Regions from separate parts of the Marinobacter antarcticus genome, predicted to be linked through region 2. Evidence: predicted binding sites of a transcription regulator. Region 2 holds the regulator's gene; each other region holds the start of a gene.
The links. The regulator FliA, encoded in region 2, starts transcription of late flagellar genes. The targets are predictions, from matches to a motif close to CTAAAGTTTNNNNNNNNNNNGCCGNTAA.

Region 1 (8,017 bases), on a different contig from region 2:
GAAGCCGCTGCCCGTTTCGGAACTGATGTGCTCAGCATTGGCAGTGCGGTTCGCCTCGTGACAAATGGCCTTGTGCTGGCAACTTATCGGCCTGAAGACGTGCGTGATGAGGTGGATATTGCGGTGCGGGTTCCGAACAACTGGCGCGAACTGGATCACCTGCAACGCCAGACGATTAACACAATGCGGGGGCAGGTGCCGCTGTCTCAGTTTCTTGACCTGCAACCGGGAAACAAGACCGGCAGCATTGCCCGGGTAGATGGCCAGAGAACGGTAACCATCAAATCCGATACTCAGCCTGGCGAGCAGGCGGACAGCTTGCTGAAAGCGTTGCAGGCAGAGCTCCCCGAAACGCCCGATGGTGTGTCGGTGAAGTTTGCCGGCGAAAACGAAGATCAGCAGCAGGCTTCCAATTTTCTGGCAACCGCGTTTCTGGTGGCGATTGCCATGATGCTGCTTATTCTGGTGACCCAGTTCAACTCGCTGTACCAGAGCTTTCTGATTCTTTCAGCGATTGTTCTCTCCACTGCTGGGGTTCTTCTGGGATTGCTGCTGAACGGTCAGTCGTTCGGCATTGTCATGGTGGGGATGGGGATTATTGCGCTGGCGGGGATTGTGGTGAACAACAACATCATTCTGATTGATACCTACAACCAGATGAAAAGAGACGGAATGGCGGCCTACGAGGCGGCACTGGAAACCAGTTGCCTGCGCTTGCGTCCTGTGCTGTTGACCGCCGTTACCACCGTGCTGGGGCTGATGCCCATGGTGCTGAGTATCAACGTCGATCTGCTGACGCCATCGCTCGGACTGGGCGCGCCATCAACACAGTGGTGGGCGCAGCTTTCCAGCGCCATTGCCGGAGGTCTGGCGTTTGCCACCATACTGACACTTCTACTGACTCCTGCCATGCTGGTGCTGGGTGAGAAAACCGGCCAGCGAATCCGCAGGATCACTGGCCGGGGGTAGGGTGGTTACTGTCGGATGCGTGCCGCCAGATCACGAGCCTTGCTAGCCATGGACTCGAGTTCCGGAACGGTACGCAGGTTGTCGTCGGCGGCCTGGTGCATGGCCTCCGAAACTTCGGCCACTTCGTTGACGTTCCGGTTGATTTCCTCGCTGACGCTGGTCTGCTCTTCCGCAGCGGTGGCCACTTGGGCGGTTGCGTCGTTCACGCTGGCCATTCGGCGATTGATTTCGCCCAGAGTATTGCGAACCGCTTCCACCGATTCACTGCTTTCCTGGGCGACCACGCCGGAGGCCTGCATGAATTCGGTGGCATCGCGGGAGGCGCCGCTGATGGCTGCAATGATCTGATCGATCTCGACAGTAGCTTCCTGGGTCTTGGCGGCGAGGTTGCGGACCTCATCAGCGACCACCGCAAATCCACGACCGGCGTCACCCGCCCGGGCCGCTTCAATGGCGGCGTTCAGAGCCAGCAGGTTGGTCTGGTCGGCGATTTCCCGGATCACCTGCATTACATCACCGACTTTTTTGCCATCGCTGGCCAGCTGGTTGACGGTTTCTGCCGAGCTGCGGATCTGGTCAGTCAGCCTGAGCATGCTGTCCATGGCCTTGTTGATCTGTGAATCTGCCCGGGCGGTTTCCTCGGATGTCTCATGCACTTCCGTCGCCACGGACGCTGCATGCTGTGCTACATCCTGAGCCGTAGCGGACATCTCATTCATGGCGGTGGCGATCTGGTCAATGCGTTGGCGTGCCCGGTCTGACTGGCCGAGAACATTGTTGGCATTCCGGCTGATCAGTTCCCCGGTAGCGTGGAGCTGGCTGGCGTTTTCGCCCAGGAGGGTGCCGGTCTCACTCAGGAATCTGTGAAGGCTGCGGGCGGCATTCGCCAGTTCGCCGAGCTCATCGTTGCGCTCGAGGGTGACCGGTTCAGACAGATCACCCTTGCCCAGCCGTGAGATCTGTGAGGTCAGCTTCTGGGCGGGGCGCACGACGCTGGTCATTAGAATCAGCACCAGCACGATCGTGCCGACCACGATTGCAGCGATCAGAAGCCCTGCAAATATCAGGCTCCGGGCCTCAACGGTTTCGTTCAGAGCCTTCGCCTGAGCCTCGCTGTGTGACCGGACAGCTGCGGCAGCATCATTAATGAGGCGGGCGGGCTTTCGATCGATACCAGAGACCGCCTGGTCGCCTGCAGCGACATCAAAACCGGAGCTTCGGAAGGTGTCCAGACCTTTCCGGTAGTCCGAGCCCATATCCCGATGCGCGTCCCGGAAATCGGTCAGCAGCGATTTTGCCTTTGGCACCTCAATGCGTGGAATCAGATCGCCCAGACGCTCCTGAATAAAGGTCTCTCGCTCCTCGAAACGCTGCCAGTACTTATCGAGCTGGTCCGGACTGGCACCTCGTATCAGAACGTTTTTCCATTCCTGAACCTGGGTTTTGAATGCCACGAGGATGTCCTGAGCTTCAAGGGCTCCCACCATTTCTTCACTGACCAGCTCGCCGAAATCATTTTTCACTCGCAGTGAAAAGTTCAGATAGGCAATCGTTAGGGCGGCGATGATCAGGTTGGCTGCCAGAACCACTGACAGAGTGCGATTGAGAATGCTCTTGGAGTACCAGTTCATTGGCTTATCCTGAATGAGGGTGGGGCATAACTTTACTTAAGTCTTGGTGCATTTGGACCGGACAAAAGATGTTATCGGCACCACTAAAAAGACCTTGAGGTCTTTTCCTGAATCATCGGGCGCTCTCGATCAAGATCGCACAGGAGTGGCCAGGGAGACTCGGCTTCCGGGGCATCTTCGTAATTATTTGCAGCTACTCTCTTTGGAGGCACGCTATCGTCACGCAAAACGTGACGACATGTCATTTCAGGTATGAGTTCACAAGCCCGTCATGTTAACCGGGCTTGTAAGGGTGAGGGTTAGGCGCTGGTTTTGCGGGATTCTTTGATCACATCGTAGGCGTGGGTAATTTCCTGTGTACGTTCTTCCGCCATTTCGCGCATGCTTTCTGGAAGGCCGCGCCCTGCAAGCTTGTCGGGGTGGTTCTCGCTCATCAGTTTGCGATATACCTTCTTGAGCTCCGCATCGCTTATTGAAGGGGGTACCCCCAGAACCTTGTAAGCATCGTCATTTTGCTGAGCCGTAGACCGTTGGCTGCCAGCCTGGCCGGCGCGCGTTCCGCGCAACATAGCTTCCAGTTGATCAACCTGGCTTTCAGGCAGGCCCAGCCCGCGAGCAATGCGAACCAGCATTTCGTGCTCAGCCGGGTGCACTACGCCATCCGCCGCGACGGCGGAAACCTGAACCTGAAGAAACATCTGCAGGAAAGCTGGCTGACGCCCGCTGATGCGCAGGAAGTGATCCAGCTCTGCATCCAGATCAAAGCCTGGATTCTTGCCACGGCTGAACGCGGCCTTGGCGGTCTCTCTCTGGGCTTCGTTAAGGCGGAAGCGCACAAACATGGCTTCGGCTACTTGTATTTCATCGTCCGAAACGACGCCATCTGCCTTGCAAAGGGCGCCCATAACGGCAAATACAGATTCGATGAAGCCGGATTGAATGTTCTGGAGTTTGCCAAGCAGGCGGCTTTTCGCGCGGTTAAGTAGAAATGCACCAAGAGCTGCCCCCACCAGAAAACCGGGAAACCTGCCAAAGGCGTAACCAATCAAACCACCAATGATCATTGCAAACAGCATTAAAACGTCCTTACTGGATAATGGATCAGACCACAGAATATACGTGTTTTTCAGCGGATCTTCATGAACAGGCTTTCATTCAGGCCATCTGTTTTTCAGTGGGTCTGGGAGTTTGCAGGTTTTTCGTGTTAAAAGTACGCGCTATGACACCCGATCTGTTTGCTGATCAGCCTGTTGAAATAACGACCGAAACGCTGTCGGAGGGTGCGCTTGTGCTTCGGCATTTCGCATCGGCCGTGTGTGAGGATCTGCTGCGTGAGATCGGGCAGATAACGGCAGCTGCCCCCGCGAGGCACATGAAAACACCCGGCGGGCACCGCATGTCTGTCGCCATGAGTTGTTGTGGAAGCTGGGGTTGGGTGACCGATGGTCGAGGATATCGCTATCAGGCTGAAGATCCCTGTTCCGGCGACCTCTGGCCGGCGATGCCTTCCGTTTTCGCCGGTTTGGCAAGGTCGGCTGCACTGGCAGCGGGATATCCGGATTTCACCCCGGACGCCTGCCTCATTAACCGCTACGAACCCGGCGCAAAAATGGGGCTGCATCAGGATAAAAATGAGAGAGATCTGTCGCAGCCGATCGTATCGGTATCTCTGGGGTTGCCTCAGGTGTTCCAGTTCGGCGGACTGACGCGAAGCGAGCGCCCACTGAACATCCCTTTGGGCCACGGCGATGTGGTGGTCTGGGGTGGGCCTTCACGATTACGCTACCACGGGGTGCTCACACTGAAGGCTGGAATGCACCCAGTGACCGGCCCTTTCCGTTTCAACCTGACTTTTCGTTGCGCCCGTTAGCGGTTGCGCGACTATTGAAGCCAGGCCACCAGAAGCCCCGCACCCAGCGACAGCAGCATAGGCCCCGCCACATAGAGCCCTGTTTGTCGGTTACCAATCACCCAGGCCATGCCGGACTTGACGAGGTTATTAGTGGCGGCCGCAATAACGATACCCATAACCGCCGCATCCATCGCCAGGCCATTGTTGGACATGCGGGTAAGCGACAGAGTAATCGCATCAACGTCTGCAATGCCCGATGTAGCAGCCAGCATATAAATGCCGGTATCCCCCAGCCAGTTTTTCAGAAAGTCACCAAGAAGCAGAATGGCAGTCAGCAGTATGCCGAAGACCAGAGCCGATTTCAGATCCAGTGGGTTCTGGTTAAGCGTCGGTTGGCTTACCTGACTTGTTCCGGAGTTCCTGCGCCAAATAAGAATGGCCGGTGCGTAAAGCAGCATCGCCATCACCACTACTGGCCAGATCAGGCTCGACAGCAATTCGCGGTTGATCACGAAACAGTACACCAGTATGCGCGGGAACATGGTGCCACAGGCAATCAGGATGCCGGTGGCAAACTGTGCGTTCAGGGCGGGATGCTGATCGGCCTGGCGGGCAAAATGCAGGGTCAGTGCGGTGGAGGAGCTCAGGCCCGCAAACAGGCTGGTGAAGAGAATACCCTTGCTGGTGCCGGCCATCCGCATAGCGAAATATCCAACGAAGGATATGGACGCGATCATCACCACCATCCACCAGATTTCGCGAGGGTTGAGGACGCCACCTGGGCCCATTGGCTCGTTGGGTAGTAACGGCAGCATCACCACGGAAATAACAAGCAGTTTGAGCGCCGCATCCAGCTCGTGGGCTTTGAGTTTGTGCACCCAGCCGTGAATTTCTTCCTTGTTGTCCAGAATAATGGCGGTAATCACTGCAGCGGTGGTCGCCATCACCGGATCGACGGCTACCGCAATGGCGCCGAAACAGAACGTCAGCACCATGCCAACCATGCCGGTAATGCTGAAGTTGCGGATATGATCAAGCCGTTCGCTGTAGCCCACGATCGCCATGGCGACGACGCTCAGTAACAGAACCGGAAACGCCCAAGCGGTGATTTCCTGTGCCAGAACGGCAGAAATGCCTCCCAGAAGACCAATAAGGGAAAACGTGCGAATGCCGGCTATGCGCTCTCCGGATTTTTGTTCGCGGGCGTCCCAGCCTCTTTCAAGGCCAATGATGGCGCCAAGCAGGAGAGCGACAGCAAGATTCAGCGTAGTCTGGTGAGCGGCCAGAAACTGGGATGCAACATCGTCCATAAACGGGCGAAACTCCTTTTGATCTTCAGCGAGGCTTGAATAATAGCAGCCAGCAAGGCGGCGAGGACAGGCGCCCTTACGCCGGCACCGGTATTTTGATAGAATACGCGCCCTTTATTTTGCCGTCTCTCCAGTCTCGGCAATCCGATTTTCATTAAACAGCGCCGCCACCCGGGTACCCGAAACTATGGTAAATACTCTGAAAGCCAACTGGTTTTCCAACACCAAGGGCGACCTGCTCGCCGGAATTGTGGTTGCTCTCGCATTAATTCCGGAAGCGATTGCTTTCTCTATCATCGCCGGAGTGGACCCCAAGGTAGGGCTCTACGCCTCATTCTGTATCGCCGTGATCATTGCGTTTGTAGGCGGTCGCCCGGGCATGATCTCTGCGGCAACTGGCGCTATGGCGTTGCTGATGGTGACGCTGGTAAAGGAGCACGGCCTGGAATACCTGTTGGCCGCCACGCTGTTAACCGGGGTGATTCAGGTTGTGGCTGGCTGGCTGAAGCTGGGTAGCCTGATGCGCTTTGTATCTCGCTCGGTGGTTACAGGCTTCGTGAATGCTCTGGCAATCCTGATCTTTATGGCCCAGTTGCCTGAGCTTACCAACGTAACCTGGCACGTTTACGCAATGACTGCAGCCGGGTTGGGTATAATTTACCTGTTCCCTTATGTACCGGTGCTGGGCAAGGTGCTGCCATCGCCGCTGATTTGCATCGTGGCACTGACTATTGTGGCGGTGCTGTTCAATATAGACGTGCGTACCGTGGGCGATATGGGTGCATTGCCCGACACTCTGCCGATCTTTCTCTGGCCGGATGTGCCGCTAAACCTCGAAACCCTGATGATTATTCTGCCGTATGCCATTCCGCTGGCCATGGTCGGCTTGCTGGAATCCATGATGACCGCCACCATCGTGGATGATCTGACCGATACCGAAAGTGACCGTAATCGCGAGTGCCGAGGACAGGGGATTGCCAACATCGGGTCTGGACTGCTTGGGGGTATGGCCGGTTGCGCAATGATTGGTCAGTCGATTATCAATATCAAGTCAGGTGGCCGCACCCGGCTTTCCACGCTAACGGCCGGTGTGTTCCTGCTGGTTATGATACTTGTCCTGGACGATATTCTGGTGCGCATTCCCATGGCCGCTCTGGTGGCTGTGATGATTATGGTGTCCATTGGCACCTTCTCCTGGGAATCCATTCGCAACCTGAAAACCCATCCGCTTTCTACCAACATTGTGATGTTGGTCACTGTGTGCGTTGTTGTTGTGACTCATAACCTGGCGCTGGGCGTGTTTGCCGGTGTACTTCTTGCAGCGCTGTTCTTTGCCAACAAGATCGGGCACTTTATGGAAGTACAGACAACGCTGGACGAGTCATCGGGCACGCGCACTTACACCGTGATGGGGCAGGTATTTTTCAGTTCATCGGAAAAATTCGTTGCAGCGTTTGATTTCCGTGAAGTGGTCGATAAAGTGGTTATCGACGTCAGCCGCGCCCACTTCTGGGACATTACTGCCGTGGGTGCGCTGGATAAGGTGGTGATCAAGTTCCGCCGTGAGGGTGCGGAGGTGGAAGTGATCGGCATGAACCAGGCCAGCGCCACCATCGTTGACCGTTTTGGAGTACACGACAAGCCGGAAGGCGTCGACCAGTTGATAGGCCATTAATATGCAAGACACGACAGAGAACCCCCAAGCCACTCCTCAGTCCAATCGGCAGGATACGCTGCACGTTGTGGCCTGCATTGACGGCTCCAGCGCTGCACCGGCGGTATGTGATTACGCCGCCTGGGCCAGTAAGCATATGGATTCACCGTTGACTCTGCTGCACGTGCTCGACGAAGAGCGTTATCCGTCAGAGCCGGATCTGGCCGGGAACATTGGCCTGGGTAGTCGCGAGCATCTGTTGGATGAACTGGCTCAACTGGATCGCAAGCGGGCCAAACTGGCGCTGGAACACGGTAATCATATGCTGGACGAGGCGGCGCAAAGGTTGCAGACAGTCGGTATCAGCGAGATCAAAAAACGTCAGCGTCACGGCGATCTGACCGAATCGCTGCTGGGCATGCAGGAACAGGTCCGTCTGCTGGTAATGGGGCTGCACGGCGAAAGCAGTTCAGACCGTGATCAACACATTGGCAGCCAGCTGGAAACCGTCATCCGCAGTATGAGCCGCCCGATTCTTCTGGTGCCGAATGAGTTTTCAGCGCCCAAAAGCTCCATGCTGGCTTTCGATGGCAGCGCAACA
Region 2 (8,017 bases):
TCATCAATGGACAGGAGAATATGGTCCCCTTCCTGCTCTGCAGACAGGGTGACTGTACCCTGTCGTGGCTTGCCGGCTTTTTCGCGTACGTCCGGCGCTTCAATACCGTGATCGACCGAGTTCCGGACCAGGTGGACAAGTGGATCCGAAAGGGCTTCGACGAGATTTTTGTCGAGGTCTGTGTCCTCACCATGCATGACCAGGTTCACTTCCTTTTTCATGCTCCGGGCAAGATCGCGAACAACACGCGGGAAACGGCCAAATACTTTCTTGATCGGCTGCATCCGGGTTTGCATAACGGCTGCCTGAAGATCTGTAGTCACGACATCAAGGCTGGATACGGCCTTATGCATGTGCTCATCTTCGCTCGCGGAGCCCAGCCGCTGCAATCGGTTACGCACCAGTACCAGTTCGCCCACCATGTTCATGATGTCGTCCAGGCGCTTGGTATCGACGCGAACGGTGGTTTCTGCCACCGGAGCTTGCTCCCTTGCGGGTGAAGCCGGAGTAGCTTTTTCGGGAGACAATTTGGCTGCCGGTTTTGGATCAGCCTTGCGTTTCTCAGGCACGGGTTTGATGGGCTGAGCTTTTGCCGGCGAAGGTTCAGCTGCCTTTTTTCCGGAATCGCCGGTTGTCGGGCTACCGCCCTTGCCGTGCAGTTCATCCAGCAGTCTTTCAAATTCATCGTCGTTGATCAGCCCGCCATCGCTGCTCGTTGCCGGGTCAGCTGCACCTGTGGTTCCGGAACCTGCGCCCGGAACCTCCTGCACGGCAAATTTTCCTTTGCCGTGCAGATCATCCAGCAAAGCTTCAAATTCATCATCGGTGATATCATCGCCAGCACCATCATTCTTGCCAGCTGGCTTCTCATGAGCCGGGCTATCGCCTGCCCCGGCGGTGGGAGCTTCCGCATGCAGGGCATCAAGCAATTTTTCAAACTCATCGTCGGTAATGTCACCGTTGTCCAGGCCGGCTTCTGAAGGCTCATCCGAGGGTTCGGCGGTCTCTTGCGCAGCGGCATCCTGAGGCAGGGCCAGAGCGTCCAGTGCGGCAATCAGCTCACCAGGCGCGGGCGTCAGCTCTTCGCGATTACGTACCTGCTCAAACATGGCATTAACATGATCCAGAACCTCCAGGACAACATCCATAAGCTCCGAATCCACCTTCCGCTTATGGTTGCGCAGGATGTCGAAGACGTTTTCTGCGGAGTGGCAGCAGTTGACCAGAGCATCCAGCTGCAGGAAGCCAGCACCACCCTTGATGGTATGAAATCCACGGAATATGGCGTTGAGCAGATTGCTGTCATCAGGATGTTGCTCAAGATCGACAAGTTGCTCAGACAACTTTTCGAGAATCTCTCCAGCCTCTACAAGGAAGTCCTGAAGGATCTCATCATCGGCATCAAACGCCATGTGTTAACCTCTTATATTCAGAAACCGAGACTGGACAACAAGTCATCTACGTCGTTTTGTCCCGAGACTACATCTTCACGCTCTTCAGCCTTCATCTGAGGCCCCACACCCTGCTCGGCAGATACTTCCTGGCCGTCAATCTGATGCACCGTGCCGGTGAGCTGGTCAACATGGCTGGCCATAACTACCAGGCTGAGCATCTGCTCCTCCACGTCTTTGACCAGCGTCGTAACGCGCTGAATCACCTGGCCGGTCAGGTCCTGAAAATCCTGCGCCAACAGGATTTCAGAAAGACTGCTGTAAATGGTGTCGGCGTCCTGGGTCAGGCTCAGAAAAAAGTTATCGATCCGACCGTACAGCTCACGAAACTCAGAAGGTTGCATCTCACGACGGCGCAAACGCTGCCATTCATCCCGTAAAGTGGACGCTTCGGCGCGCATTGCATGGGCTACCGGCATACTTTCTTCAACCAGATCCATGGTGCGATTGGCAGCCTGGCCCGTCATCTGAACAACGTACGCAAGCCGATCTGAGGCGTCTGTCATCATCGACAGAACTTCCTTCTGTTCCGCACTGCGCGGATCTATCTGAAAGTTCCGGATTGATTCATGGAGCGTTCGGGTCAACCGACCCACTTCCCGATACAGACTCTGATCCCGGACCTCGCCCAGTTCATTGATCAGAGCCATAGCGCGGACATAATCTCCGCCTTCAACGCATTGACTGAGCTCTGCCGCCTGATGCCGGAGCTTTTCGGTTACTTCCGGCTCAAGACCCTGGTGGATCTGTTCGTTATCGCTCATACGACCCATCCAATCTCTGTTTACTGGATTCGTTCAAAGATTTTCTCAATTTTTTCTTTGAGAACGGCGGCGGTGAAGGGCTTTACCACATACCCATTCACGCCGGCTTGAGCAGCTGCCACAATCTGGTCCCGCTTGGCTTCGGCAGTAACCATCAAAACCGGGAGGGTTTTCAGATTGTCATCGGCCCGCACCGCCTTGAGCAAATCAAAGCCGGACATTCCGGGCATGTTCCAGTCAGTTACCAGGAAATCGTACTTGCCGCTTTTCAGCATGGGCAGAGCAGTGTTGCCGTCATCCGCTTCATCAGTGTTGGTGAAACCCAGATCACGGAGCAGGTTTTTGATAATCCGCCGCATTGTGGAAAAATCGTCCACAATGAGAATTTTCATGTTCTTGTCCAAAGGGACCTCCAGTTAGTAAGACCCGGAATTCGTTTGACCTTAGCGCTCAAAGTGTAGCCGGCCGCTGATTTAACCACTTATTGTCTGATCTTTATCACGGTTGTAAAGCATCGGTTACCAAATACTACACTCCAGTACGATCCAGAAACCTGAGACGGGCCTAACTGCCATCATCATTACGCCATTCCGAGAGCCTGGCACGAAGCCGTAGCGCCGCCTGGCTGTGAATCTGGCTGACTCTGCTTTCGCTGACGCCCAGCACTGCACCGATTTCTTTGAGGTTCAGTTCATCCTGGTAATACAGGCTCAGAACCAGTTTTTCCCGCTCAGGGAGCTGTTCAATAGCAGCGGCCAGATTGCTCTGAAAGGAATCCGAAGTCAGGCCGTCCAGCGGATTATCGCTGGCCTCTGTTTCTTCTATCGGCAGCTCTCCGGATTCATTGAGCTCATCAAGGCTAAAAAGTCGCCCGCTGCTCGCATCCGACAAAGTGGCGTGGTATTGAGAAAGCTCCATGCCGAGTTCTTCGGCAACCTCACCGTCCTGTGCTTCACGCCCCATACGATTTTCAACAGCCTTGATAGCCTGAGCAACCCGGCGGGCGTTCCTGTGAACAGAGCGCGGCACCCAGTCGCCTTTGCGGATTTCATCCACCATGGCACCGCGAATGCGTATCCCCGCATAGGTCTCGAATGTTGCGCCTTTGGTTGAGCTATAGCGTTGAGCAGCCTCCAGCAATCCAATCATGCCGGCCTGCATAAGGTCATCCAGTTGCACGGAGGCTGGCAGCCGCGCCAAAAGATGAAGAGCAATTTTCTTGACCAGAGGCGCGTGCGTCTCAATCAGTTCCGAGGAACTTTTTACGCCAGCCTGGTGATAGATTCCCAGATTTTTCGACAATGTCATGTATCCGGTATTGTTTAACGGGTTCCGTTTCAGACTTCGACGAGCCGCTCCACAAAAAACTCCAGATGCCCGCGGGGAGATGAAGGCAGCGGCCAAGTCTCTACTTTTTCAGCCAGTGCCTTGATCGCAAGCGAGGCTTTGGCCCGAGGGTAGGCTTCCAGCACTGCTTTCTGACGCTGAACGGCTTTTTTCACAGCTTCGTCGTACGGCACCATACCTACATATTGCAGTGCCACGTCCAGAAAGCGTTCGGTGACCCGGGTCAGTTTTTCAAACAGATGACGACCTTCCTGCTCAGTACCCACCTGATTGGCGAGAATCCGGAAGCGGTTGGTGCCGTAGTCACGATTCATCAGCTTAATCAGAGCATAGGCGTCAGTGATGGATGTCGGCTCATCGCAAACGACCAGCAGCAACTCCTGGGAGGCCCGGAGAAAACTCACTACCGCCTCGGAAATGCCCGCTGCAGTGTCCACAATGAGTACATCCATCTGATCACCCAGCTCGCTGAATGCGTTGATCAGGCCTGCGTGTTCCATAGGGCTGAGCTGAGTCATGCGTTGCGTGCCGGAAGATGCCGGAACAATTTTGATACCCCCCGGGCCGTTAACCAGAACGTCTCGAAGATCGCACTCGCCCGCCAGCACATCCTGCAAGGTACGATTTGCCGTAATGCCAAGCAGCACATCAATGTTGCCCAGACCAAGGTCGGCATCAAGCAAAACCACACGCCGGCCCTTCTGGGCCAGAGCGATGGCAAGATTGACCGACACGTTACTCTTGCCGACACCGCCCTTACCGCCGGAAACTGCGATCACCTGTACCGGATGTGGTTTGCTCATACTGTTTATTATCTCTCACAACGTTTAGCCGGGTATGGTTCGTAGCTGGATGCAGCTCAGATCTTCAGGGCCTCATGCCGTTTCGCGCGGACGCTCTGCGTCAGGTAACCGCTCTGCAGCGGCCTGTTGCTGAAGCGTTTTAAGGCGCTCGACAGCCAGGCGCACTAGCGGAACCGCTTCGGCATGATGCAGATCTCCAGGAATCTTTTGCCCATCTGTGTAGTAGGCCACCGGCAATCCGGTTTCCATCACAAATCCCAGAGACTCGCCCAGTGTCAGGGCTTCGTCAATTTTTGTCATTACGCAGCCCGAAAGATTTGCCATCTTATAGCAATGCCATACGGATTTCATAATTCGCGGCTGGCTGGTTGCGGAAACAACCAAGTGTGTACGCACATTATGGTGACTGCGGGCCAGCTCTGTCAGTTGCTCCTGATAGCCCTTCTCGGAGCTGGTCAGCCCCGCGGTATCAATCAGCACCAGATGGCGATCCGACAGCTCATCAAGAATATCATCCAGTGTGTGGCTTTCATCCACCACCCGGACCGGCACATTCAGAATGCGACCAAACACGAAAAGCTGCTCATGCGCGGCAACCCGATAGCGATCTGTGGTAACCAGCGCCAAAGAATCGGCACCGTGCTTCAGCACATAACGGGCAGCCAGCTTGCCAATCGTGGTGGTCTTGCCAGCGCCCGTGGGGCCGACCAGTGCATAAACCCCCCCCTCGTCCAGCCACTCCTGACGCGCTGTGCGCACGCCGGTAACGAGCATTTTCAGGGCCCGCTTCCAGCCGTCATCAAGCTTCCCGCTTTTGTGTCGACGGGAGAGAGAGCCTGCCAGATCCGGGCTCAGGCCAAATTCCTGCAACCGCTCTGCCAGCCGCTGCTGAACCGCGTTGACGCCGGGTTCTTCCGGCTCATTGCGCTGGCCACTCATGAGATCCCGCAAAGAGCTGATTTCTGCACGCATGCTGGCAAGCTCATCGGAATAGTCGGTATTGCTGCTGACGCTTGCGGAGGCAGGTTCCTCATAACCTTCACTCGCTGCTTCATGCAGCTCCGCAAACGATGCTTCGGCATAGCCCTGACTGCGCGCTGCTCGATTTTCGCGAACATCGCGAATACGTGAGCGGGAGCGACTCAGCTCATCTTCCAGCCGGCGGTGCTGCTCGGCCTGCATTTCCGCAAGTCGGGCTCCGTTGGTGGCCTCACTGGCTTTTTCGCCAAGGCTCTGGCGCGCCATATTTTCGTCGTAATCCAGCGCAGAGACAATTTCAACGCCACCATCTACTCGCCGGTTGGATAGGATGACAGCATCTGGCCCCATCTGCTCACTGATCTGTTTCAGTGCTTCGGCCATGCTCTTGGCAAAAAAACGTTTCACTTTCATGTTATTGCATCCTCCACCGGCAACGCTGTATCGGCGTTGTCCGTTCTTTCATCCGCATGCCTACTGGCCCACGGACGCCACGATCGTAATCTGCTTGTTATCCGGTATTTCCTGGTACGAAAGCACATGCAGCCGCTCCACACCGAAACTGGCAAACTTTGCAAGCACCGGCCTCAGCGGGCCGGATACCAAAAGGATGGCGGGCTTACCCAGAACTTCCTGGCGCTGAACGCTGTCTTGCAAAGAGCGCTGCAGCTTCTCCACCATATTCGGCTCCAGAACCATACCTATATCTTCCTGGCCGCCAGATTGTTGACTCTGCTGAACAGACTTTAGCAATAACTGTTCCAGATCCGGATCCAGAGTAATCACTGGTATCTCCTGATCATTGCCACAGATGCTCTGAACGATCATCCGACGAAGAGCCTGACGTGCCAACGTCGTCAGCAACCTGGGATCCTGACTCTTCGGATGCACGTTCACGATGGATTCGGCAATGGACCGCATATCCCGGATGGGAACTTCTTCTTTGAGCAGGTTCTGGAGCACTTTCAACAAAAGGCTGATGGACACCGTAGTCGGCACCAGCTCTTCTGCCAGCTTGGGCGAGACCTTTTCCAGTTGATCCAGCCATTTCTGGACTTCTTCGTGCCCCAACAGTTCGTGGGCATGTTTTTGCAGAACCTGGTTCAGGTGCGTAGCGACAACCGTGCTGGCATCAACTACGGTATAGCCAAGTGTCTGAGCCTGATCTTTTTTCTCCGGTTCAATCCAGCTCGCATCCAGGCCAAAGGCCGGATCCTTGCCTTCTATCCCTTCGATTTTTCCGAATACCTGGCCGGGGTCGATGGCCAGTTCCCGGTCGGGATGTATTTCCGCTTCGGCTATCGTTACCCCCATTAGAGTGATGCGATACACATTGGGCATGAGATCCAGATTGTCGCGGATGTGCACGGAGGGCATCAGAAACCCCATGTCCTGAGACAGTTTTTTACGGACACCCTTGATGCGGCTTAGCAGCTGGCCACCCTGGGACTTGTCGACCAGCGGTATCAGGCGGTAGCCGACTTCCAGCCCGACAATATCCACTGTTGCCACATCGTCCCAGCCCAGCTCCCGGGTCTCTCCCGGCGCAGGTAACTGACGGCCCTGATCGCCGCCAGTGTCACCTGCCAGTGGCGCTTCACGGCCACCAGGGCCGGGTACAACACCGGCGCCACCCTGGCCCGGGAACAAGCCACCCTCTTCAACAGTCTGCTGGTCTTTCTTCCAGATAAACCAGGCTCCAGCGGCAGCGAGGCTCCCGAGCCCCAAAAATGCCACATGGGGCATGCCCGGAATCAGGCCCAACAGGAGCAGAATGCCTGCCGCTATCGCCAGAGCCTTGGGAGCATTGAACAGCTGCTGAAGAATCTGCCCGCCCATATCCTGACTGGAGGTCACACGGGTAACCATGATTGCAGCAGAGGTAGAAAGCAGCAGTGACGGGATCTGGGCGACCAGCCCATCACCAATGGTGAGAAGCGCATAGCGCTCCATGGCAAGCCCGAAATCAAGGCCATGCTGGACCATACCAATGGCAACACCGCCAATAATGTTGATCGCCAGAATCAGCAGGCCTGCGACCGCATCGCCTTTAACAAACTTGGACGCACCATCCATAGAGCCATAGAAATCGGCTTCCTGCGCTATCTCTGCACGCCGGTGTTTAGCCTCTTCCTGATTCACAAGACCGGCGTTCAGATCGGCGTCAATAGCCATCTGCTTGCCCGGCATCGCATCCAGGGTAAACCGCGCGCTTACTTCCGAAACCCGGCCGGCACCCTTGGTAACAACCAGGAAGTTAATAATCATCAGAATGGCGAAGACCACGAGGCCGACCGCGTAGTTCCCACCAATCAGCACGGCACCGAATGACTCGATAACCTTACCCGCTGCATCCCCGCCCTCATGCCCTTCCAGCAACACAATCCGGGTGGAAGCCACGTTCAACGCCAGGCGCAGAAGGGTTGCGACCAGCAATACCGTCGGGAAGGAGGCAAATTCCATGGGCCGCAGTGCATAGACACACACCAGCAGAATGACAATCGAGAGCGTGATGTTGAACGTGAAAAATACGTCCAGCAGAAAAGCAGGCATGGGCAGTATCATCATGCCCAGCAAACCCATCAGCATGACGGGCACACCGAGATTGCCCCGCGTCAGGGATTTGACATTACGAAGGACTAAAGCTGTGTCCATGCCGGAAGCATCTCCGATT
Region 3 (8,017 bases), on a different contig from region 2:
GAAAAATGAAGACGGCACGCCCCAAGTACCGTTCAAGACGGTTTACGTCACGGGTCTGATCCGCGACGAGCACGGCGACAAAATGTCCAAATCCAAGGGCAACGTGATTGATCCGCTGGACATGATTGATGGCATCGACCTGGCTCCGCTATTGGAGAAGCGCACCGGCAACCTGATGCAGCCCAAGCTGGCCAAGAAAATTGCCAAACAGACCGAGAAGGAATTCCCGGAAGGTATCTCGGCGCATGGCACTGACGCCCTGCGTTTCACCCTGGCGGCCATGGCCACCACCGGCCGTGACATCAACTGGGATATGAAGCGCCTGGAAGGCTACCGCAACTTCTGCAACAAACTGTGGAACGCCGCCCGTTATGTGCTGATGAACACCGAAGGCGAAGACTGCGGCGCTAACGGCGAGCCGGTGGAACTTTCGCTGGCCGACCGCTGGATTATCAGCGCCTTGCAACAGTGCGAGCAGGACGTGACCCGCCATCTGGATCAATACCGCTTTGACCTGGCCTCACAGGCGCTGTACGAGTTCATCTGGAACGAATACTGCGACTGGTATCTGGAGCTGTCCAAGCCTTCCCTGAGCGACGAAAACGCCAGCGCCGAAGCCAAACGCGGTACCCGCCGCACTCTGGTTCGCGTGCTGGAAACCGTTCTGCGCCTGGCTCACCCGATCATGCCTTTTATCACGGAAGAAATCTGGCAGCGCATTGCGCCGCTGGCAGGAAAATCGGGCGACAGCATTATGCTGCAGCCGTTCCCGCAGGTGGATGCCAGCAAGCAGGATGATCAGGCGGTTTCGGATATTGAGTGGCTCAAAGGCGTGATTGTGGCCGTGCGCAACATCCGCGGCGAGATGAACATTTCCCCGGCGAAAAAGATTCCGGTTCTGTTCCGCGGCAACAGCGCAGAAGGTCAGCGCAGGATGAACGAGAACCGCCAGTTCCTGAGTTCTCTGGCCAAGCTGGAAAGTCTGGAGTGGTTTGAGGGTGATAAAGCGCCCATGAGTGCCACTCAGCTGGTTGGCGATATGGAAGTGCTGGTACCTATGGCCGGCCTGATCGATAAAGACGCGGAGCTGAAGCGCCTGGACAAGGAGCTCGAGCGCCTGCAGAAGGAAATCGGGCGCCTGGAAGGCAAGCTGAACAATGAGAAGTTCACTGCCAAGGCGCCGGCGGAAGTTGTGGCCAAGGAGCAGGAGAAGCTGACTGAGGCTCGGGGTAATCTGAGCCGGCTGGAGCAGCAACGCGCAGACATTGAGGCCATGTAGTTATGGTGTCTGCGGGTGAGCGTTCCGGGAGTGGCGGGTTGATCGCCATTCTTGGAGCGGGTTCTTTGGGGCGGCTTTGGGCCGCCCTTTTGCCTTCTGAGCATTGTGCTTTCTTGCCGCGCCTGTCCTGCAATCAGCCTGAGAGAAATCAGCCTCGGTGGAGCTTCAGCCGTCAGGCGGGCCTCCCCGAAACACGCTGTGAATACGTCCTTGTACGCTCTGTTCCGCCATCCATGGCTCCACAAGGTTTCGGGGAGGCCCGCCTGACGGCTTCGCCAAGCCTTGTGCGTACACGTATCCCGGTATCACGGCGCTGGCTGGACCCTATTGAACATGTAGGGTTGTTGCTGGTAACAACCAAGGCTGGCGATACGCTTGCAGCCCTGAATGACTGGTTACCTCATATTTCAGAAGACACGCCTGTTGTTTTGTTTCAGAACGGTCTCGGTAGCCAGCAGGCGGTTGCTGAACGCTGGCCGGGGCGGCCGATTTTGGCTGCCAGCACGACTGAAGGTGCAAATCGGCCGTCGCCGGATATGCTGGTTCATGCAGGGGCTGGGGATACCTGGGTGGGTGCGCTGACGGCCTCTGCCGCCAACCACTCAGCGAGCGTTGTTCAACAACTGGCTGCGACCGGTTTGCGGGTTCATTTAGAAGAGAACATTTTGCAGCGGCTCTGGCAGAAGCTCGTGATCAACGCGGGTATCAATCCGTTTACAGCTCTGCTGGACTGCCCTAACGGCGATATTCTGGACTCATCTCTGTATCAGCAAAATATTGACGGGCTTTGCCGGGAGATGTCTCTTTTGCTGCAGACTGAAACCTCGGAGACCATTGCGCAGGAGGTCCTGCGCGAGCGGGTTGAAACGGTGGCGGGGAGTACCGCCAGCAATACGTCGTCCATGCGGGCGGATGTTAAGGCAGGACGTAAAACCGAGATCGATTTTATCAATGGCTACCTTGTGCAATGCGGAAAACGCCATGACATTGCCACACCAGTAAACCAAATGCTGACTGAGCGAGTAAAAGCTCTGTAATGCTTTTATCCAATCAGCGTTTAACCAATAAGGAGTACCTTCATGGGCAATCGCCTTTCCAAGATTTACACCCGCACCGGTGACGACGGTTCTACCGGCCTGGCCGATGGTAACCGTATTGCAAAGAATGCTCAGCGCGTTGAGGCGATGGGCATGGCCGATGAGCTGAACTGCCACATTGGCCTGCTGATTGAAACTCTGGACAGCGATGATGAGATGCTGGAATCCTTGCGCCGCATTCAGCATCACCTGTTCGATCTGGGCGGTGAATTTGCGATTCCGGGTAGCAAGGTGATCAATGATGAGCACATCAGCTGGCTGGAAAACCTGCTGGATGAGCTGAACGAGCCTCTGCCGCCCCTGAAGAACTTCATCCTGCCCGGCGGAAGCCCTGCTGCGGCGCAGTGCCATATGGCCCGCGCAGTGTGCCGCCGCGCTGAGCGGGTTGTGGTCGCCCTCAGCCATGAAGATTCCATCAACCTGCTGGCACGCCAATATCTGAACCGTTTATCAGATCTGCTGTTTGTCGCATCGCGGGTATTGGCGCGCCGTGGAGGCGCTGAAGAAATTCTGTGGGATCAAAAGAAGTCGGGCATGTAATGTAGCCCCGACCTCAGACTTTAAACGCCTCTACAAGCCTCTGAAGAGAGGCCGTCAGCTCGGACATCTGGCGGGATGAGGCCAGGGTTTCTTCAGCGTTAGCGGCAGTCGATGTCCCCAATTCACCAATGTGGGCGACACTGGCATTCACATCTTTGGATACCGCTGACTGCTCCTCTGCCGCCTGGGCAATTTGATGACTCATGTCCACAATCACAGAGATACCCTGAGCAATCCGGCTAAGGGCCTCCGTTACTTCTCCGGATTTCTCAACCGTTGTCTGGGTTACATCCCGGCTATTGGTCATGGCAGCTACAGCATCTTTCACGCCACTCTGAAGCCGTGAAATCATGTCCTCGATTTCTTCAGTGGACTTATGAGTACGCTGGGACAAAGAACGTACTTCATCGGCAACGACCGCAAAGCCGCGGCCGTGCTCGCCCGCACGGGCCGCTTCAATTGCAGCGTTCAGGGCCAGAAGGTTGGTCTGACCAGCTATCGCCTTGATTTCCACCAGAACCTGGCTGATGTTGTCGCTGTCGTCGCTAACCCGGTTGATCACATCCACCGCACCGGAAATCTCGGTCGCCAGGCGGTTGATGCTTTCCACGGTATCCGAAACAACACCACGGCCAGTTTCCGTATCCTGCTCAGCAGCCGTGGCACTATCTGCAACCCTATGGGCGCTCTCTGTGACCTCATTCACAGCCTCAACCATCTGGCTCATAGCTTCATTGATCTGTCCGCTTTCTGCCATCTGGCGAGCCACTGCTTCGCTGTTGGCGGAGGCCGTATCATTGACTCGCGCAGCCTGCTGGTCAACTTCGGAGGTTGTCTGGCCTACAGAGCGTATCAGGTCGGCTATTCGATCCGTCATGCTGTTGAACTCGCCGGTCAACTCGCCGAGCTCATCGCGGTTATCAAGTGATATGTGGGTGGTCATGTCCCCTGCAGCCACCTTGCGTGCCGCCTCACTGAACCGGTTGATTGCGGTGCGCACAGACATGAAAAACCCAACATAGAGATACACGACAATCAGCAGAACAACGATCAGTGCCACTACGATCAGGCGACGCTGGATCACTTCCTGCTCCAGGCTTGCATTCAAGTTGGTTTCTATCTCATCAAAAGCAGCAGTTTTCACCACGCTATAACCCGCCAGCTGTGCGGAAATACGCGAGTCATAATCCTGCCAGGACAGCTCCAGTCGCATGGGTGTGATGATATTCAGATCAAGCAGCTCACGGACGTTCAGAAGGCTTCCATCAACCTTCTGAAATGCATCGCCCGCCCGAGATGCTAACGCCGGAGCCGCATCTGCAGCGATCGTCAGCGCCGGAGAAAGCAACGAACTACGATTTGTAAGGCCGTCATAGATTTCGTTGAGCGTTTCACTTAAAGCATAGCCAACCTGCCCTTCGACCAACGCATAGAACCCGTAGGATCGTGCCTGCCCGATAACGCTGCGGGCATCCGGCAGAGTTTCACGGATCAGCCCAAGAATAAGCAGGCTTTCTCTCGATGCGCCCTGGCCCAGCCCTGATGTTTCTATGGTGGCGGGAAGAAGCGCCAGAACTTTCTGGACAAACTCTTGGTAATACTTGAACTGGGGGTCAAAATTGGTCTGGTAATTGTCATCTGCTCGGAGGTTCTGCCAGTCAACCCTGACGGCTTCAACCTGATCTGACCAGGCGCCGGATGCATCAAATGAGCGTGTTTCTGACGTCAGGCTTTCCAGAATGGAATTGATATCTCCGGCTGCATCATCCGAGCGAGCCATGATGGCGCTCTCATTTTTAGCCACCGCTGGCGCACGGTAATCCCGGTAGTCCATTGACGCGTCTACCAGACGATCTATCTGGCGCAGTTGCTCGAGGCCCTCCACGCCACGGGTCATGGCCTCAACCGAGCGGTTGAGCTCAGTCATCACCAGCCAGGACAACCCACCAATCGGTAAGAGGAACAGAATGCTGATAAGACTGAACTTGTACAGCATTGGCAACCGGTTCATCAGTGCTACAGCGGGATTAATAAGTTGCTTCACATCGGCTCTCTCTTTGAAACACAAACAACTGAATTATAATTCTTTTTTTGTTATCGCCCGAACACCTGAAAACTTGAGTGCAATCTCTTGTGGCCTGATACCTCAAACAACCCCTGCAATAACCAGCAATGCCAGCACACAGATCCAGACCAACATACTCCGGTTAAGCAAGCCCCTAACCGCACTCAGACTACGCCCGCCAAAACTGGCCCACTCATCCGGGTGAACCCGGGAAAATCTTCCTGGATCAAGAGCATATCCGGTTAACGACCCGTTGGCAGCGATCATGAGTACTTCTGAGGTTTTTTCAGTGATGCCGGTAATCACTGGCCTGGCTTCAGCCAGCCATCCAGACAGGTCGCCGGCAATCCCGAAGGTTATTGAAAGCAGCCTTACCGGTATCCAGCCAACCCACTCGCAGGCTTTGAGATACCTCGGTCTTGCAGCCGCCTGAGGCCACTGCTGTGCCAGGGCCACAAGTCCCCGCACTAAGATTGCCAGTCCGATACCACCCACCACATACCAGAACGCAACAAGGAAGAAACGTTGAAACACCGCCAGCATCAGCGCCCGGGACAGGGACAGATGCATGACTTCAGGTGCAGTCGCAGCTCCGCGCTCACTGGCAGGCAGGCGTTCCTGTATATGATGCCAGGCTGCCTGCATGTCGCCCTTTTTCCAGGCTTCCGCATAAGGCTCAACCGACAGTCGCCAGCCTGGCGTGCCCATCATCAACACGAGCACAAAAATTTCGAGCGGATACGCAGCAATTCGCCAGCCGTATAGCGCCAGAATATATACGCACAGCCCTGCAAGCAGTGACGGCACCGCCACAAGAACCAGGCCGCGCAGAATATCCGATTCGCGGCCGGCTTTCACAACGCTGCCCTGATGAAGCCAGCGCCGCCAAAGTTCATCACTGGAAATCACATTGAGACTGTCAAGACGTCGCCGCACCAGATAGGCAATAAGAAACACCACCAGAGTCATTCACACAGCTCCTTTTTGAGACTGTTCGCCACGGTGTTTGGCAGACTGAGCAACCTGCAGAGAAGCCCGGAAATAATGCCATTCAAACGCTGGCCCGGGATCTGTCTTGCGACCGGGTGCTATGTCACAGTGGCCGGTAATACGATCGCTGGTAATGTCCGGCCAGGCTGAACTGATCACTGCCGAGAGCTCTGTCAGCGCACGATACTGCTCGGGCGCATAAGGAATGTCATCCGCGCCCTCAAGCTCAATCCCAATGGAAAAGTCGTTGCACTCCTCAACGCCCTGAAAGCACGAGCGCCCGGCGTGCCAGGCTCTCTCCAGCAAGCTGACAAACTGCACCACAGCTCCATCCCTGCGAATCAGGGCGTGGGCCGAAACACGCATGTCAGCAATGGTTAAAAAATACGGGTGCTCTGCCGGATTCAGACAGTTCGTGAAGAAGTCTTCAATGTAGCGCCCACCAAACTGACCAGGAGGAAGGCTGATGCTATGCACTACCAGGAGACTTATAGCCGCGCCTTCGGGGCGGGGGCTGCAGTTCGGCGACGGGCACCAGCGGGCAGATGAAAGGCGACCCGTTTCACGGAGAACCTTTATGTCTTCGCCGTAAACGGTCGCGTCAGAGTGATCAGAAGCTGAATAAGGCAAGATGAATCCATAATTATCAGAGCATTACACTGTGTGTTTGATTGAATCACAAAGTAAGGCCTGTTACCACGGATCAATCCCTGCGGCTGCTGCGCAGGTTGTCGATGATGGATTCCAACGCCCTGTCGAAGATCAACCCATCATCAAGCATGGTGACGGTTCCACTCGCCATGGCGGAAGCCAGCTCCTGACGACGATACTCCGCAACCTTCGCCCCACTGCGATTGACAAAAATGTACTTGCCTGTAGCCCTTATAAAGGCTGCCAGCTTGCAACGGAGCCTGGTTCCGTCACGGGTGAGTTCAATCCAGGCGCCAACACGAAGACTGTCTGTCTGTTTCAGCCATTGCGGGGAAACCACTTCTGCATCTTGCAGAGCAGACGCTCCATCGGCAGGATCTGAAAGCACAGAGGGCGACATTAAAGCTGCGTCTGGTTCAGTCACTGCCGCCGGCTCTACCCGGGCAACCGGTTCAGCAGCTTCTGGCGCCCGGTTTATCTCGGGCGCAGCTCGCGCTTCGGTTACAGGCGTGTCTTCGACCACCGAAGGTACGGGCCGGGATGGTGCAGTAGCCAGACGCTGAAACACGTCAACGTGAGCCAGTTCCAGATCGCGAACCGCCGTATCGGTTGCAAATGGATCCCAGGAGATTTCCTGAAGGGCTACACGGAGATCGTCGACAATAGCCGGGATAGCTCTGAGAAGTTCACTTCGGGTTGAGTCGTCAACTGGCTGAGGATCGACACTCCAGACAAGGTGTCCAGTCAGTTCACGGGCATCTGCCCAGCGCTCACTGTCCTCACCTTCCCGCAACAAGACCCACTGAAGGTACTTTGTCCAGGCTTCGTTCAGCATCTCGAAAACAGGTTCAGGAATGTCTCTTCCGGACGCAAGATTCTTTACCAGTGATTCTGCAACCTGACATGCATGCTCCTGGCGCGCTCTGCCCTCCTCTGCATCACGCAGGCGCTGTTCTACCAACTCGCGCCGACGGCGATCAAGATCCGTAAAATGACTGAAATCTTTCAGGAGCTCATCGAAAAGCGAAACATTGGTCGTAAACTCGTTCAGCACCCGATCCACAACCGACCCGATTTTCTCATGCAGCGGATCGCGCTGCCCGGGACGCTTCTCACTCCAGCCCATGGCAGAAAGAGCCATTTCATTCAGCAGCTTGCGAACAGGGTGACCACCCCGGTTGAAAAAGTTCTTGTCGCTCAATGCAACCTTCAATACCGGTATCTGCAAACGACCAATCAGCGCTTTCATTACCGGGTGCAACTGCCGGTCTTCCAGAATAAAATCGAAGAGCATGGACACCAGATTGATAACATCGCTGTCCACCTGGCCGATACTGGCTTTCTGGCCATTAGCCGTTTGAAGAATAGACTGAAGTTGCTGATCGAGAGAAGCGA

Region 1: the regulator FliA is predicted to act here: its motif matches at 2,672-2,699, upstream of BUA49_RS15580 (methyl-accepting chemotaxis protein).
Region 3: the regulator FliA is predicted to act here: its motif matches at 5,011-5,038, upstream of BUA49_RS11685 (methyl-accepting chemotaxis protein).

The regions. Positions count from the first base shown of each region.
Region 1 covers NZ_FRAQ01000004.1:47,175-55,191, forward strand. The annotation lists gene BUA49_RS15575 (efflux RND transporter permease subunit) at 1-969, shown strand, start outside; gene BUA49_RS15580 (methyl-accepting chemotaxis protein) at 975-2,600, opposite strand; gene djlA (co-chaperone DjlA) at 2,900-3,676, opposite strand; gene alkB (DNA oxidative demethylase AlkB) at 3,820-4,470, shown strand; gene BUA49_RS15595 (MgtC/SapB family protein) at 4,482-5,762, opposite strand; gene BUA49_RS15600 (SulP family inorganic anion transporter) at 5,950-7,437, shown strand; gene BUA49_RS15605 (universal stress protein) at 7,439-8,017, shown strand, end outside.
Region 2 covers NZ_FRAQ01000001.1:1,887,218-1,895,234, reverse strand. The annotation lists gene BUA49_RS08890 (chemotaxis protein CheA) at 1-1,412, opposite strand, end outside; gene BUA49_RS08885 (protein phosphatase CheZ) at 1,430-2,215, opposite strand; gene cheY (chemotaxis response regulator CheY) at 2,236-2,619, opposite strand; gene BUA49_RS08875 (RNA polymerase sigma factor FliA) at 2,780-3,523, opposite strand; gene BUA49_RS08870 (MinD/ParA family protein) at 3,553-4,365, opposite strand; gene flhF (flagellar biosynthesis protein FlhF) at 4,438-5,757, opposite strand; gene flhA (flagellar biosynthesis protein FlhA) at 5,818-7,998, opposite strand.
Region 3 covers NZ_FRAQ01000002.1:61,607-69,623, reverse strand. The annotation lists gene BUA49_RS11700 (valine--tRNA ligase) at 1-1,279, shown strand, start outside; gene BUA49_RS11695 (ketopantoate reductase family protein) at 1,318-2,316, shown strand; gene BUA49_RS11690 (cob(I)yrinic acid a,c-diamide adenosyltransferase) at 2,359-2,916, shown strand; gene BUA49_RS11685 (methyl-accepting chemotaxis protein) at 2,930-4,960, opposite strand; gene BUA49_RS11680 (histidine kinase) at 5,063-5,950, opposite strand; gene ampD (1,6-anhydro-N-acetylmuramyl-L-alanine amidase AmpD) at 5,951-6,550, opposite strand; gene BUA49_RS11670 (DUF1631 domain-containing protein) at 6,675-8,017, opposite strand, start outside.